2 regions of the Streptomyces sp. NA04227 genome follow, and region 2 is predicted to be linked to the other one. Evidence: riboswitches for the same ligand, from Rfam matches in the RefSeq annotation. Region 2 holds a riboswitch; the other holds the start of a gene.

Region 1 (7,335 bases), 2.3 Mb from region 2:
CGAGGACGCGAAGATCTCGATCCGTTCCGTGCGCCGCAAGGCCAAGGAGTCCATCGACAAGCTGATCAAGGACGGCGAGGTCGGCGAGGACGAGGGCCGCCGCGCGGAGAAGGAGCTCGACGACACCACCGCGAAGTACGTCGCCCAGGTGGACGAGCTGCTCAAGCACAAGGAATCCGAGCTGCTCGAGGTCTGATGAACGACTCTCCTTGGGGCGCGCCGTCGCGCACCGGCCACCCCTCGGCGTGGCCGGAGCCCGGGCAGGACACCGCCTGGGGGGCAGCACCGGCGGGTCCCCCCTACGAAGCGGGGGGAGCCCATCAGACTCGGCCCATGCCCACCGTGCCCGAGGTGCCCGCGAACGGCCGAGACGGGGAGGACGACCCCGGGGCTGCCGCGCCGGGCGGCCCGCTGTTCAGGGAAGACCCGTCCCAGCCCGCCCGCGACGGCACACCGCCGTCGCGCCCGACCACGCATCAGCCGCAGGAGCCCATGTCCACCGCGACCCCCTCCGCTCCGGCCCCGCAGAAGAAGAGTGCGGGCCGGGACCTCGGCGCGGCGATAGGGGTCGGGCTCGGCCTCGGCGCGGTGATCCTGACGTCGCTGTTCATCGTGAAGGCCGTCTTCGTCGGTGTGGTGGCCGTCGCCGTGGTCGTCGGGCTGTGGGAGCTCACCTCCCGTCTGAAGGAACGCAAGGACATCCACGCGCCGCTGGTGCCGCTGGCGCTCGGCGGCGCCGCGATGGTCGTCGCCGGATACGTCAGCGGGGCCGAGGGCGCCTGGGTGGCGATGGCGCTCACCGCGCTCGCCATCCTGGTGTGGCGGATGACCGGGCCGCCCGAGGGTTATCTCAAGGACGTCACCGCGGGCGCGTTCGCCGCCTTCTACGTGCCTTTCCTGGCGACCTTCGTCTCGCTGATGCTCGCCGCCGACGACGGCTCCCGCCGGGTGCTGACCTTCATGCTGCTCACCGTCGTCAGCGACACCGGCGCCTACGCCGTCGGCTGGCGTTTTGGCCGCAACAAGCTCGCCCCGCGCATCAGCCCCGGCAAGACCCGCGAGGGCCTCGGCGGTGCGGTGCTGTTCGCGATGGTGGCGGGCGCGCTGTGCATGGAATTCCTGATCGACGACGGCGCCTGGTGGCAGGGCCTGGTCCTGGGCCTGACCGTCGCCGTCACCGCCACCCTCGGCGACCTCGGCGAATCCATGATCAAGCGTGACCTCGGCATCAAGGACATGGGCACCCTGCTGCCCGGCCACGGCGGCATCATGGACCGCCTGGACTCCCTGCTGCCGACCGCGCCCGTGGCATGGCTGCTGATGGTGCTGTTCGTGGGGTCGGGCTGAACCGCCCGGGCCACCCCCACACTCCGAACCCGCGCGCCGGGTCCGCTCCGCGACAGGCGGCGGGCCCGGCGTCCGTGTGAGCGGAGCAAGGCTCGTGCGCCCGCGCTCACGCTCGCGTACGAGCCCGCGCGTACGACCGTAAAACGCTTGTCCCCGCCCCCTCCCGCGCCCCTACGCTGGCCGTCATGATCACTGCGACCGTCCGCGACTGGTACGAGGAAGAGGGCTGGGGCGTCCTCGACTGCCCCGAGACTCCGGGGGGCTGTTTCGCCCACTTCTCCCACATCGAGATGTCGGGGTTCCGCTCACTCACCAAGGGGCAGGTCGTCGGTCTGGAGTGGGAGGCCCTCGACTTCAAGCAGGACGGGTACGACTACGCGGCGATCCGCGTAGTGCTCCAGACCTGAGCCCGCCACCTGCCACCCACACCGCTTTGCACCCGGCCCGCGCACCCTTGTCCACAGGCGGCACGGCCCACCCCCGACGATCTGCGACACTGGTGCAGTTATGCCTGCACCCGGAGAACTCACCTTCATCGCGCCCCGCGGAGCCAAGAAGCCGCCGCGGCACCTCGCCGATCTCTCGCCCGCCGAGCGCAAGGAAGCGGTGGCCGGGATCGGGGAGAAGCCGTTCCGTGCCAAGCAGCTTTCGCAGCACTACTTCGCGCGGTACGCGCACGACCCGGCGCAGTGGACGGACATTCCCGCCGGGGCGCGCGACCGGCTCAAGGAAGCGCTGCTGCCCGAGCTGATGAGTGTGGTGCGGCACATCAGCTGTGACGAGGACACCACCCGCAAGACGCTGTGGCGGCTGTTCGACGGGACGCTCGTCGAGTCGGTGCTGATGCGCTACCCGGACCGCGTCACCATGTGCATCTCCTCGCAGGCGGGCTGCGGCATGAACTGCCCGTTCTGCGCCACCGGACAGGCCGGTCTGGACCGGAACCTGTCCACCGCGGAGATCGTCCACCAGATCGTCGACGGTATGCGCGCCCTGCGCGACGGCGAGATCCCCGGTGGGCCGGCGCGGCTGTCGAACATCGTGTTCATGGGAATGGGCGAGCCGCTGGCCAACTACAACCGGGTCGTCGGCGCGATTCGCCGCCTGACCGACCCCGAGCCGGACGGGCTCGGCCTGTCCCAGCGCGGCATCACCGTCTCCACGGTCGGCCTGGTGCCCGCCATGCACCGCTTCGCCGACGAGGGCTTCAAGTGCCGCCTCGCCGTCTCGCTGCACGCACCCGACGACGAACTGCGCGACACCCTCGTCCCCGTCAACACCCGCTGGAAGGTCCGCGAAGTCCTCGACGCCGCCTGGGAGTACGCGGCGAAGTCGGGACGCCGGATCTCCATCGAGTACGCGCTCATCCGCGACATCAACGACCAGGCCTGGCGCGGCGACCTGCTCGGGCGGCTCCTCAAGGGCAAGCGCGTGCACGTCAACCTGATCCCGCTCAACCCGACCCCGGGCTCCAAGTGGACCGCCTCGCGCCCCGAGGACGAGCGCGCCTTCGTCGCCGCGATCGAGGCCCACGGTGTGCCGGTGACCATCCGCGACACCCGCGGCCAGGAGATCGACGGCGCCTGCGGACAGCTCGCCGCCGCCGAACGCTGAGCGCCCGCCGACCACCAGGGGCCGCCCGGTACCCTGGGCGGCGTACAACCGCATAAGCACACCCGCCTTTCACTTTCCGACAGGGGAGCGCCACAGCGCTGAGAGTGCGGCACGGCTCACGTCCCACCCAGCCGTCGGCCGCAGACCCTCTGAACCTCGCCCGGGTCATTCCGGGTAGGGAGTTCGGACGTAACTCGAGCTGTTGCGCCCTGCCCCGCGAGCCCCGGCCGCGGGGCAGGGCCGCGTCTCTTCCTGGAGCGCCCAGGAGGAATCGAAGTTGAGCACCGTCACCAGCCGCACCACATACGTGGGCGTCGCCCTCGCCGCCGCCGTGGGCCTCACCACGCTGACCGCCTGCGGCGACTCCGAGGACTCCTCGTCCGGCGGCAAGTCCAAGGACGTCACCCTCGTCACCCACGACTCCTTCGCCGTCTCCAAGGACGTACTGAAGGAGTTCGAGCGCCGCACCGGCTACAAGGTGCACCGCCTCAAGGACGGCGACGCCGGACGTGCCGTCAACAAGGCCCTGCTCACCAAGGACAACCCGCAGGGCGACGTCTTCTTCGGCGTCGACAACACCCTCTTGTCGCGGGCCCTGGACGGCGGCCTGTTCCAGCCCTACCGCACGCCCGAGCTGTCCTCGCTGGACGCGGCGACCCGGCTCGACAAGGAGCACCGGGTCACCCCGGTCGACACCGGCGACATCTGCGTCAACTACGACAAGAAGTACTTCGACGAGCACCGGATCAAGCCGCCGAAGACCCTCGAGGACCTGACCCGTCCCCAGTACAAGAACCTCCTGGTCACCGAGAACGCGGGCAGCTCCTCGCCCGGCCTCGGCTTCCTGCTCGGCACGGCCGCCGCCTATGGCGACGAGGGCTGGCCCACGTACTGGAAGAAGCTCAAGGCCAACGGGATCAAGGTCGTCGACGGCTGGGAGCAGGCCTACAACCAGGAGTTCTCCGGCTCCGCGGGCGGCCGCAAGGCCGGTGGCGAGCGCCCGCTGGTCGTCTCGTACGCGTCTTCGCCGGTCGCCGAGGCCGTCTACGCCGACACCCCGCCCAAGACCGCGCCGACCGGCGTGGCCACCGGCACCTGCTTCCGCCAGATCGAGTTCGCCGGACTGCTCAGCAACGCGAAGAACCCCGAGGGCGGCAAGGCCCTCATCGACTTCCTCGCCTCCAAGCGGTTCCAGGAGGACGTGCCGCTGAACATGTTCGTCAGCCCGGTGCGCGGCGACGCCAAGGTGCCCGCCGAGTTCACCAAGTACGGGACCGTCGTGCGCGAGCCGTACACCATGGCGCCCGACAAGATCGCCGACAAGCGGGACGACTGGGTCAAGTCGTGGAACACGCTCGTCCTGAAGTGACCGCCGCGCGCAAGGCTGCCCGGCGGCTGTGGCCGAAGGGGAGCGCGGCGCGGCTCGGCCTGGCCGCCGTGCCCGCCGCGTTCTTCGCGCTGTTCTTCGCCTACCCCGTGACCGCCATCGTCCTGCGCGGGCTGCGGGAGGGCGGCCACTGGCAGTTCGGGCGCCTCGGCGAGGTGCTCGGCGATCCGGGGATCCGGCACGTCCTGTGGTTCACCACCTGGCAGGCGCTGGCCTCCACCGCGCTCACCCTGCTCGTCGCGCTGCCCGGCGCCTATGTCCTGGCCCGGCTCGACTTCCCCGGCAAGGCGCTGCTGCGCGCCCTGGTCACCGTGCCGTTCGTGTTGCCCACCGTCGTCGCGGGCAGCGCCTTCCTCGCGCTGCTCGGGCGTGGTGGCCTGCTCGACGACCTGTGGGGCCTGCGCCTGGACACCACCGTGTGGGCGATCCTCCTCGCGCACGTCTTCTTCAACTACGCCGTCGTCGTACGCACCGTCGGCGGCCTGTGGGCGCAGCTCGACCCACGCCAGGAGGAAGCCGCGCGGATGCTCGGCGCCTCCCGCCTCACCGCCTGGCGCACCGTCACCCTGCCCGCGCTCGGACCCGCGGTGGCCGCCGCCGCGCTCATGGTCTTCCTGTTCACGTTCACCTCCTTCGGCGTCGTCACCATCCTCGGCGGACCCACCTACGCCACCCTCGAAGTGGAGATCTACCGGCAGACCGCCGACGTCTTCGACCTGCCCACCGCCGCCGTGCTCAGTCTGATCCAGTTCGCCGCCGTCGCGCTGATCCTGCTCGTGCACGCGTGGACGGTGCGCCGCCGGGAGTCCGCCCTGCACCTCGTGCCGCCGGCGGCCACCGCCCACCGGCCGCGCGGCGCCGCGCAGTGGACGCTGCTCGCCGGTGTCCTGCTCACCGTGCTCGTGCTGCTCCTGCTGCCGCTCGCGGTGCTCGTCCAGCGGTCCTTCGACACCGGCGGCGGGCCCGGTCTCGGCTACTACCGGGCCCTGACCCGCAACGACGACGAGGTCTTCCTCGTGCCGCCCGTCGAAGCCATCGGCAACTCCCTGACCTACGCGCTCGCCGCCACCGCGATCGCCCTGGTCATCGGCTGCCTCGCCGCCGCCGCGCTCACCCGGCCCGGCGGCGCCGGACGCCTGCTGCGCGGATTCGACGCACTGCTGATGCTGCCGCTCGGGGTGTCCGCCGTCACCGTCGGCTTCGGTTTCCTCATCAGCCTGGACGAACCCCCGCTGGACCTGCGCGCCTCCTGGATCCTGGTGCCGCTCGCCCAGGCCCTGGTCGGGGTGCCCTTCGTGGTGCGGACCATGCTGCCCGTACTGCGCGCCATCGACCCGCGGCTGCGCGAGGCCGCCCGGGTCCTGGGCGCGGCCCCGCACCGGGTGTGGCGGGAGATCGACCTGCCGCTCGCGGCGCGTGCCCTGCTCGTCGCCGCGGGCTTCGCCTTCGCCGTCTCCCTCGGCGAGTTCGGCGCCACCGTGTTCATCGCCCGCCCCGACAACCCGACCCTGCCGGTCGCCGTGGCGCGACTGCTCGGACGGCCCGGAGAGTCCAACTACGGGCAGGCGATGGCCCTTTCCACCCTCCTCATGCTGGTGTGCGCGCTGTCGCTGCTGCTGCTCGAACGCGTCCGGCCCCGCGGCCGCGACGCCGCCGACCGTCCGGCCGTCCCCACCGGAGAGATGTGACCATGCTCCAACTCGACCGCGCCACCGTGCAGTTCGGCGACCGCCCCGTCCTCGACCGAGTGGACCTCGACGTCACGGCCCACGAGACCGTGTGCGTCCTCGGCCCCAGCGGCAGCGGCAAGTCGACCCTGCTGCGCGCCGTCGCCGGACTCCAGGAACTGACCGCCGGACGCGTCCTGTTGGACGGCCTCGACCAGCGCGGCGTACCCGCCCACAAGCGCGGCGTCGGCCTGATGTTCCAGGACCACCAGCTCTTCCCGCAGCGCGACGTCGGCGGCAACATCGCCTTCGGACCCCGCATGCACGGCGCCCCGCGCGGTCAACAACGCGCCCGTGTACGGGAGTTGCTCGACCTGGTCGGACTCGCGGGCGCCGCGAGCCGCCCCGTCGGACAGCTCTCCGGCGGCGAACAACAGCGCGTCGCCCTCGCCCGTGCCCTGGCGCCGAGCCCCCGGCTGCTCATGCTCGACGAGCCGCTCGGCCAGCTCGACCGCTCCCTGCGCGAACGTCTGGCTGTCGAACTGAGGGAGCTCTTCCACCAGTTGGGCACCACCGTGCTCGCCGTCACCCACGACCAGGGCGAGGCCTTCACCCTCGCCGACCGCGTCGTGGTCATGCGCGAGGGCCGTATCGCCCAGTCGGGCACGCCACTCGAGGTCTGGCAGCGTCCCGCGGACGCCTTCGTCGCCCGCTTCCTCGGCTTCCACAACCTCACCGAGGCGACGGTACGCGGCGAGCGGGCCCACACCCCCTGGGGCGAGGTGCCCGTACCCAAGGGCGCCGCACAAGGCCCCTGCACCGTGCTCGTACGGCCCACCGGGATCCGGCTCGACCCCGCAGGCGAGGGCCTGGACTGCACCGTCACCGCCCGCACCTTCCTCGGCAGCCATGTCGCCGTCCACCTCCAGCCCGAGGGCGCCCCACGCCTCGAAGCCGCCTGCCCCCTGCACGGCGCACCCGAACCGGGCACCCGCACCAAGGCCGTCTTCCACGGCGCCGACCTGGGAGAAATCGTGGTGCTCGCGCCGTCGGCCGCCGCATAGGGTGCGCCCATGACGCCACTCCCGTACGAACGCTACTGCGCCGAAATCCTCACCCAGACCGAGGAATTGAGGGCGGTGGTCACCTCCGGCACCCCCCTGACCACCACGGTGCCCACCTGCCCCGAATGGACCCTCGAAGACCTCGTACGGCACACCGGCGGCGCGCTGCGCTGGGTCGAACACCTCGTCCGTACCCGGGCCGAGAACAACGTCCCCGACGAGGAGATCCCCGGCTTCGGCGGACCCGCCGAACACA
Region 2 (7,335 bases):
TCGAGCACACCCAGCGAACCGATGATGACCCCGGCGAGCAGCAGGCCGCTCATGTCCAGGTCGGGGTACAGGCCGTGGATCAGGCCCGTGTTGTCGTCGGTGTTGCCGGTCAGCGCCGCCCAGTCGATGAACAGCGAGCCGAGCAGACCGATGAGCAGCAGCGAGGCGAGCGTGCCGAGCACCGCGACCGAGGTTCTGGCCGTGAACCCGTGGCACAGATACAGCGCCACCAGCATGATCGCGCTGGCCCCGACCACCGCCACCACCAGCGGATTCGAGCCCTGCAGAATCGCCGGGAGGATGAACACGGTGAGCACCAGGAAGCTCACGGCCAGCGCGACCAGCGCCATCACCCCGCGCATCCGCCCCACGACCACCACCACGAGCGCGAACAGACCCGCGAGCACCACCAGCGGCAGCTTGCGGTTCACATCGGTGACGGAGTACTGGAGTTCGCGCGGCGCGTCCGGCGCGTAGGCGACGACCACCTTCTGGCCCTCGTGCAACTGCCGTGGCGAGTCCGGCTGGACGATCTCGGTGAAGGTGCGGCCCTTGTCCTTGCCGCTGGTCACCTTGACGGTCGCCTTGCTACAGGTGCCCTTGGCCCGCTGCTCGGCCGAGTTGCCCTCGGCGGTCGAGGTGTCGCCGTTGGGGGGTGTGGCCGAGGGGTTCACCGAGGAGCACGGGAGCTTGTCGAGCCGGGTCACCTCCGCCGACTGCGTCTGCCGGTCGAAGCCGACCCCGGTGCGCTTGTGGTCGGGGGTGTCACCGGGCCACAGCACGGCCAGGCCCACAACGACCGCCGCCGCGAAGGGAATCACCACCGCGGCGATGATCCGGCGCAGATGCCGGGAGACCGGCGCCGCCGGACCGTGGCTGTGCGTATGACCGTGCCCGTCGCCCCCGTGCCCGGCCGGACCACCGCCGTGACCACCGCCGCCACCGCCACCGCCCGCGCCGCCCCCGCCGTGTCCGCTGCCCGGCCCGTCGTGGCCGCCGTGACCGTGGCCGGGCGGCGGTCCGGAAGGCGGATTCGGGGGCTGCTGCATCGTCGTCACCGGCCGATCATCGCAAGAACGCCATGGGCCCACTGTTCAGCACGCCCGCCATGACGCTAGCGTGGAGGCACCTTTGCACAACGCGGGAGCTCGGAGCACCGGGCTGAGAGGGCGCTGAATCTCCGTACGGAGCAGGCATTTCGGACAGATTCCGAGGATGCCGGCCGACGGCGGGAGTGGCTGCGTCGACCGCCGAACCTGTTACCGGGTAATGCCGGCGTAGGGAGATAGGTCTCATGACCATTCACGACGCACGCACGCCTGCCTCCACACCGGAGGCCGGCACGGACGGCACACCTGCGGGCTGGCACAAGGCGTACATCGAGGGCTCCCGCCCCGATCTGCGGGTGCCGGTACGCCAGGTGCACCTCACCAACGGATCCGCCGTCACGCTCTACGACACCTCGGGCCCGTACACCGACCCGGCCGCCGAGCCCGACGTACGCGCCGGGCTCCCGGCGCTGCGCAACGCCTGGATCGCCGAGCGCGGCGACACCGAGGAGTACGAGGGCCGCCCGATGCGCCCCGAGGACGACGGCCTCAAGCCCAACTCCGCCGGGCTGCGCAACCTCGACGCCCTCTTCCCGGGCGGCGAGCGCAAGCCGCGCCGCAGCGCCACGGGCAGGCCGGTGACCCAGCTCGCGTACGCGCGCCGCGGTGAGATCACGCCCGAGATGGAGTACGTGGCCCTCCGGGAGAACGTCGACCCCGAGGTCGTCCGGGAGGAACTCGCCGCGGGCCGCGCGGTGCTCCCGGCCAACGTCAACCACCCGGAGATCGAGCCGATGATCATCGGCAAGCGGTTCCTGGTGAAGGTCAACGCCAACATCGGCAACTCCGCGGTGACCTCCTCCATCGAGGAGGAGGTGGAGAAGATGACCTGGGCCACCCGCTGGGGCGCCGACACGGTCATGGACCTGTCCACCGGCCGCAACATCCACACCACCCGCGAGTGGGTACTGCGCAACTCCCCCGTCCCCATCGGCACCGTCCCCCTCTACCAGGCCCTGGAGAAGGTCGACGGCCGCGCCGAGGAACTGACCTGGGAGATCTACAAGGACACGGTCCTCGAACAGGCCGAGCAGGGCGTGGACTACATGACCGTGCACGCGGGCGTACGCCTCGCGCACGTCCCGCTCACCGCGAACCGCAAGACGGGCATCGTCTCGCGCGGCGGCTCGATCATGGCCGCCTGGTGCCTCGCGCACCACAAGGAGAGCTTCCTCTACGAGCACTTCGAGGAGCTCTGCGAGATCCTCGCCGCCTACGACGTCACGTACTCGCTCGGCGACGGCCTGCGCCCCGGCTCCATCGCGGACGCCAACGACGAGGCGCAGTTCGCCGAACTGCACACCCTCGGCGAACTCAACCGCATCGCGCGCCGCCACGAGGTGCAGACGATGATCGAGGGCCCGGGCCACGTCCCGATGCACAAGATCAAGGAGAACATCGACCTCCAGCAGGAGATCTGCGAAGAGGCGCCGTTCTACACCCTCGGCCCGCTGACCACGGACGTCGCCCCGGCCTACGACCACATCACCTCCGGCATCGGCGCCGCGATGATCGGCTGGTGGGGCACGGCCATGCTCTGCTACGTCACGCCCAAGGAGCACCTGGGCCTGCCCAACCGCGACGACGTCAAGACCGGCGTGATCACGTACAAGATCGCCGCCCACGCCGCCGACCTAGCCAAGGGCCATCCGGGCGCCCAGGAATGGGACGACGCCCTGTCCGACGCGCGCTTCGAGTTCCGCTGGGAGGACCAGTTCAACCTGGCCCTCGACCCGGACACGGCACGGGAGTTCCACGACGAGACCCTCCCGGCCGAGCCCGCGAAGACCGCCCACTTCTGCTCGATGTGCGGTCCGAAGTTCTGCTCGATGAAGATCTCCCAGGACATCCGCCGCGAACACGGCAGTACGAAGTCCGAGATCGAGGCGGGGATGGAGCAGAAGTCGAAGGAGTTCGCGGACGCGGGGAACCGGGTGTATCTGCCGATCGCGGACTGAGTGAGCTGATCGGTCTGATCGGTCTGATCGGTCTGAGCGGACTGATCGGACCGAGGTCCAGGAAGGCGTCGTCCCAGAGGCTTTGGCCTGCTGGGACGACGCCTTTGCCCGTACTCGGTGAACTCCCGGACGGGCAGGGGCCCGTCGTCAGTGGTTCACGGTGACCGTGCGGGTCAGAGCGCGGTCGTCGTGCTTCGGGAGGACGACGCCCTCGGCGGTCACGCGGTCGCCCTTCTCGATCTTCGGGGCGTCGGTGCGCGGGCCGACGATCCACTTCAGGTCGGGTCCGGCGAGGGTGAACACAGTGACCTCGTGGCCGCGGATCTTCTCCGTACGGACGTCGGTGACCTTGCCCTTCGCCTTCACGTGCTTGAGGTTGCCCGGGTGCTTCGGGGGCTTGCAGTGCGCCGGAAGCGCGGGGCGCGCGTGCTCACCTTCCGCGCCGGCGGGGAGCGCGGGCTTGGTCCGCTCAGCCCTCTTCGCGTCCGTCCCCGTCTCGTCCGTCCCCACCTTCAACTCCGGCTTGGTGAGGCCTTTCCCAAGGTTCGCCCCGAGGCCCTTCCCGAGGCCCTTCCCGAGGCCCTTCCCGAGGTCCGTCCCGAGGATCTCCCCGAGGTCCTTCTCGGCGTCCTTCACGACGTCCTTGGGGTGGACGCGCTTGACGATCTTGCACCCGCCGGGGTGCTTGCCCTGCGGTTCGGCCGGAGTGGCCGCCGAACCGGGAGCCGTGGAGTCCGTGCCCGTGCCCGTGCCCGCGTCCGAGGCCTGTGCCGCGCCGCCGAGTGCGAGCAGACAGGCCACGGTCACGCCGGTCAGGGCGGTCGCCCGGCGGAGGTTGCTGATACGGCTGATGCCGCTGGTACGGCTGAAGCTGCTGGTACGGCTGGTACGCATGAGATTCCTTCTCGTCGATCCCTCTCGTCGAGCCACGAGGGGGAAGCCGTCGGTCGCGCCGCCGCGTCGCGGGGTGCGCGCTACCGGAAACGTAGGAACCGACGATGAGGAGGAACTGTGAGCCGGATCAGAATTCCTTAATCCTTACGGGGAGTTGGCGTCCCCGAGGGCGCCTCGGCGGCCGGGCGCTGTGCCGTCCCGACCGGCACCCGCGCCGGAGTCGGCGGCCGTACCGGACCCCGCCGCACCGGATCCGCTCGTACCGGACGCCGCTCGAGAGCCGCCGAAGTCGGGGCTGCTGTAGTGCGGGCTGGAGTACCGGGGCCGGTTCGGGCCGCGGTCACCGTCGTTGGGGCTGCTGAAGCCCGGCCGGTGGTAGCCGAGTTGAGGCATCCGCTGGCCCGGCTCGGAGGGGTGCGGGACGGGGGTTCCCGCGGTGGCGGGGCGGGCCAGGGCCTCGGCCAGAAAGGGACGGATACCGCGTTCGGTGAGGGCGTCCAGCCAGTCCTGACGGGCACGTTCGACCTCGGCCAGCTTGGCGCGTTCCGCACGGGCGGCGGGCATCGAGGCGGCGGAGTTGCGCAGTGCGGTGAGCAGCAGCCCGGTGGCGGCGATCAGGATCGCGAGGGCGGTCAGCACGGCGAAGGCCCAGCCGGTGGCGACCATCGTCGTGGCGAAGGCCGTCCCCGGACTCACCGCCCTGAGCAGATAGCCGACCAGCAGGAATATCACCGCCGCGGCCCCGGCGAGCATGGGCGCGAGGACGGCGATCACCGCGAACACGCCCGCACTCGCCCCCTCCACCACCTCGACGGCACCGGCCGCCAGGTTTCCGGTGGCGTCGATGCCCTGCACCGACTCCGGCGCAGAGCCGTCCCGCGAACCGTTTCCTCTACTGCCGCCGCTCGCGCTTCCGGCGCTTTCGCCGCTCAAACCGGTCGTCGTGCCGCTACCGGAATCGGCTTCCTCGCCAAGGCCGTTGGCGGCGCCGGAGGGTCCGGTCCCGACCGTGGCGGACGCGGCAGAGCCGAGCGGCGCGGGGTTCCGCAGTTCCGCACGGGTCCGTACGTATCTCTCGTACTCCGTGGCCGCGGCAGCGGTGATCAGCGCGGTGGCACTCAGCGCCATGGTGCGCAACTGCTCCGAGTTCAGGCGCCGTTCGGTGGCGGCGGTCGCACCCGGCTCGTTCGAAGCGGAGTGCAGCGCCTCGTCGAGGGCCCGCTCGTAGGCGAGCCGGTCCTCGTTCATCAGGTGCTGCGGAACACTGTTCATGTGCATCCCCCGATGCTCCGTAGGGCGTGTGGCCCGCACGGATTGCGGGCCGAGGGCAGAAACGGAGGGGAGCCTGCTACGGATACGCCGATGGTAGAGGGGTCACCGCTCAAGGTGACAGAGGATTACGCGAATTCGGTTGGACCGGTCCCGGGTGTGGTAGCACTGCGTACCCGGTATGGGCAGTGATTCGGGCCGGGTGCGTCCAGGTGTTCGGGCGCCTCGCGCCGCGCCTGACGGGTTGTCAGTGGGCGTCATTACGCTCGGCGGCATGACCTACATCTTCGACGTGTTCACCGAGCCCCGCGACGGATCCAGGCTGTCCGGGAACGTGGAGTACCGGGATCGCGACAACTACGGCTTCTCGCAAGGCCCCGTGTTCGGCCTGCAACTGCTCATGGACGCCTGGCGGGAGGGCGGCGACTTCGGCGCCGGGGCCGTGTCCGAGGCGACGAAGGCCGAGTTCACCGAGCTCTTCGAGATCTTCCTGGGCCGCCAGATACGCGTCGACGAGGAGGGCTACCTGCTGAAGGAGGGCTCCACCGAGGTACGCATACCCCGCGTCAAGGCCGAGGACTTCCACAAGGGCGAACTCGGCAGGAGCAGGGGCTACTCCGACGGCGTCCATTACGTCACGCTCGTGCCCCGACCCGAGGAGTTCGCCCGCCGGACCGCGGAGATCATCGTGTCCTGGGAGATCGAGGAGGACGACAGCGGGTCCGCCGATTTCACCTTGGAGGTGAGCGACCCCCGCTACCTGGAGCACTTCAGCAAGAGCGCGTACTTCCAGACGGCGTTCACGGGGCATCTGCCGAGGCGGTAGGGACGGCGGCCGGTGCGCGCTCTGTAGTGGGGGGCCTCAGATTGTGGCAGTGGCCGTCCCCGCTCGTGCACGAGGCGCCACTTCAACTCATCGGCTCAGGGGCTCAGTTCATGGACCCGGGGTCCCAGTTCGTGGACCCGGCGCCTCAGTTCGCCAGCGGCAGGCGGCGGACCAGGAGTTTCCCGGCCATGGTGATACCGCCGTCCATCGCGATCGCCAGCCCGTCGGCATAGATGTGCGGTCCCTCGACGGCCGGGCCCTCGCCGTCTTCGCCGTCCTCCGAACCGACCTCACCGAGCAGATACGGGATCGGGCTGTGGCCGTGGACGACACGGGAACCGCCGTACGTCTCCAGGAGTTCGCGCACCGCAGCGGCGCCGCCCTCGTCGCGGAAGGCGAAGCGCTTGGTGAACTTGCGGAACAGGTCCCAGGTCTCGTCCGCGTCGTTGCGGGTCAGCGCCTCGCGGACGTTGTCGTTGACCTCCTCGATGGAGGCGCCGAAGTCCAGGTACGCGGTGGTGTCGGAGTGCAGCAGCAGATGCCCGTCCTCCTCCTCCATCGCGTCCAGGCGGGACATCCACTGGATGTGGTGGTCCTGGAGCCGCTCCATGTCGGTCTTCTGGCCGCCGTTCAGCAGCCAGGCCGCCTGGAAAGTGGCCGTGCCCGCACCGGAGTTGACCGGGGTGTCGCCGAAGCGCTTGGCACCGATGAGCAGCAGCTCGTGGTTGCCCAGGAGCGCCTTGCAGTAGCCACCCGCCGCCGCGGCCTGCGCCGACAGCCGCATCACCAGGTCGATCACGCCGATGCCGTCCGGGCCGCGGTCGGTGAAGTCGCCGAGGAACCACAGCCGGGTGTTGCCCGCCGACCAGTTGCCCTCGGCGTCGATCAGCCCCTGCTCGGCGAGCGCGGCGACGAGTTCGTCGTAGTAGCCGTGCACATCGCCGACCACATAGAGCGGGCCGAGCCCGTCCTGCTCCTGCGGGGCGGGCGCGGGCTGGTTGACGACCGAAACCTGAAGTGTGTCGCCCCGGTTGATGACCGGCAGGTCGCGTTGGGTGGGGCTGTAGCCGTCGAGGTCGCCGGCGCCGCCCGGCGCGGGGTCCGCGGCGCCTTCACGGGGTTCACCGATGCTCGCGGCGGGGCGTTGCGCGGGGACGGACGACGGGGCGGGAGGGACGGGGGAAGCAGGGACTGCGGATCCTGGGATCGCCGATCCTTGGTTCGCCGACCCCGGGATCGCCTGGCCGCGCGCCTGTTGGCCGTGTGCCGATTGGCTGGG

The links. A riboswitch is a leader RNA that binds a small molecule or an ion and turns the genes downstream of it on or off. The one in region 2 is predicted to bind thiamine pyrophosphate.
Region 1: another riboswitch for thiamine pyrophosphate. It lies ahead of HUT18_RS26850 (thiamine ABC transporter substrate binding subunit); the one in region 2 lies ahead of thiC (phosphomethylpyrimidine synthase ThiC).

What each region holds. Positions count from the first base shown of each region.
Region 1 covers NZ_CP054918.1:6,293,860-6,301,194, forward strand. The annotation lists gene frr (ribosome recycling factor) at 1-196, shown strand, start outside; gene HUT18_RS26835 (phosphatidate cytidylyltransferase) at 196-1,347, shown strand; gene HUT18_RS26840 (cold-shock protein) at 1,533-1,754, shown strand; gene rlmN (23S rRNA (adenine(2503)-C(2))-methyltransferase RlmN) at 1,855-2,961, shown strand; TPP riboswitch at 3,033-3,160, shown strand; gene HUT18_RS26850 (thiamine ABC transporter substrate binding subunit) at 3,239-4,330, shown strand; gene HUT18_RS26855 (iron ABC transporter permease) at 4,327-6,036, shown strand; gene HUT18_RS26860 (ABC transporter ATP-binding protein) at 6,039-7,079, shown strand; gene HUT18_RS26865 (maleylpyruvate isomerase family mycothiol-dependent enzyme) at 7,089-7,335, shown strand, end outside.
Region 2 covers NZ_CP054918.1:4,021,694-4,029,028, forward strand. The annotation lists gene HUT18_RS17110 (YibE/F family protein) at 1-1,058, opposite strand, end outside; TPP riboswitch at 1,131-1,301, shown strand; gene thiC (phosphomethylpyrimidine synthase ThiC) at 1,295-3,067, shown strand; gene HUT18_RS17120 (hypothetical protein) at 3,215-3,961, opposite strand; gene HUT18_RS17125 (hypothetical protein) at 4,106-5,239, opposite strand; gene HUT18_RS17130 (hypothetical protein) at 5,505-6,056, shown strand; gene HUT18_RS17135 (metallophosphoesterase) at 6,202-7,185, opposite strand.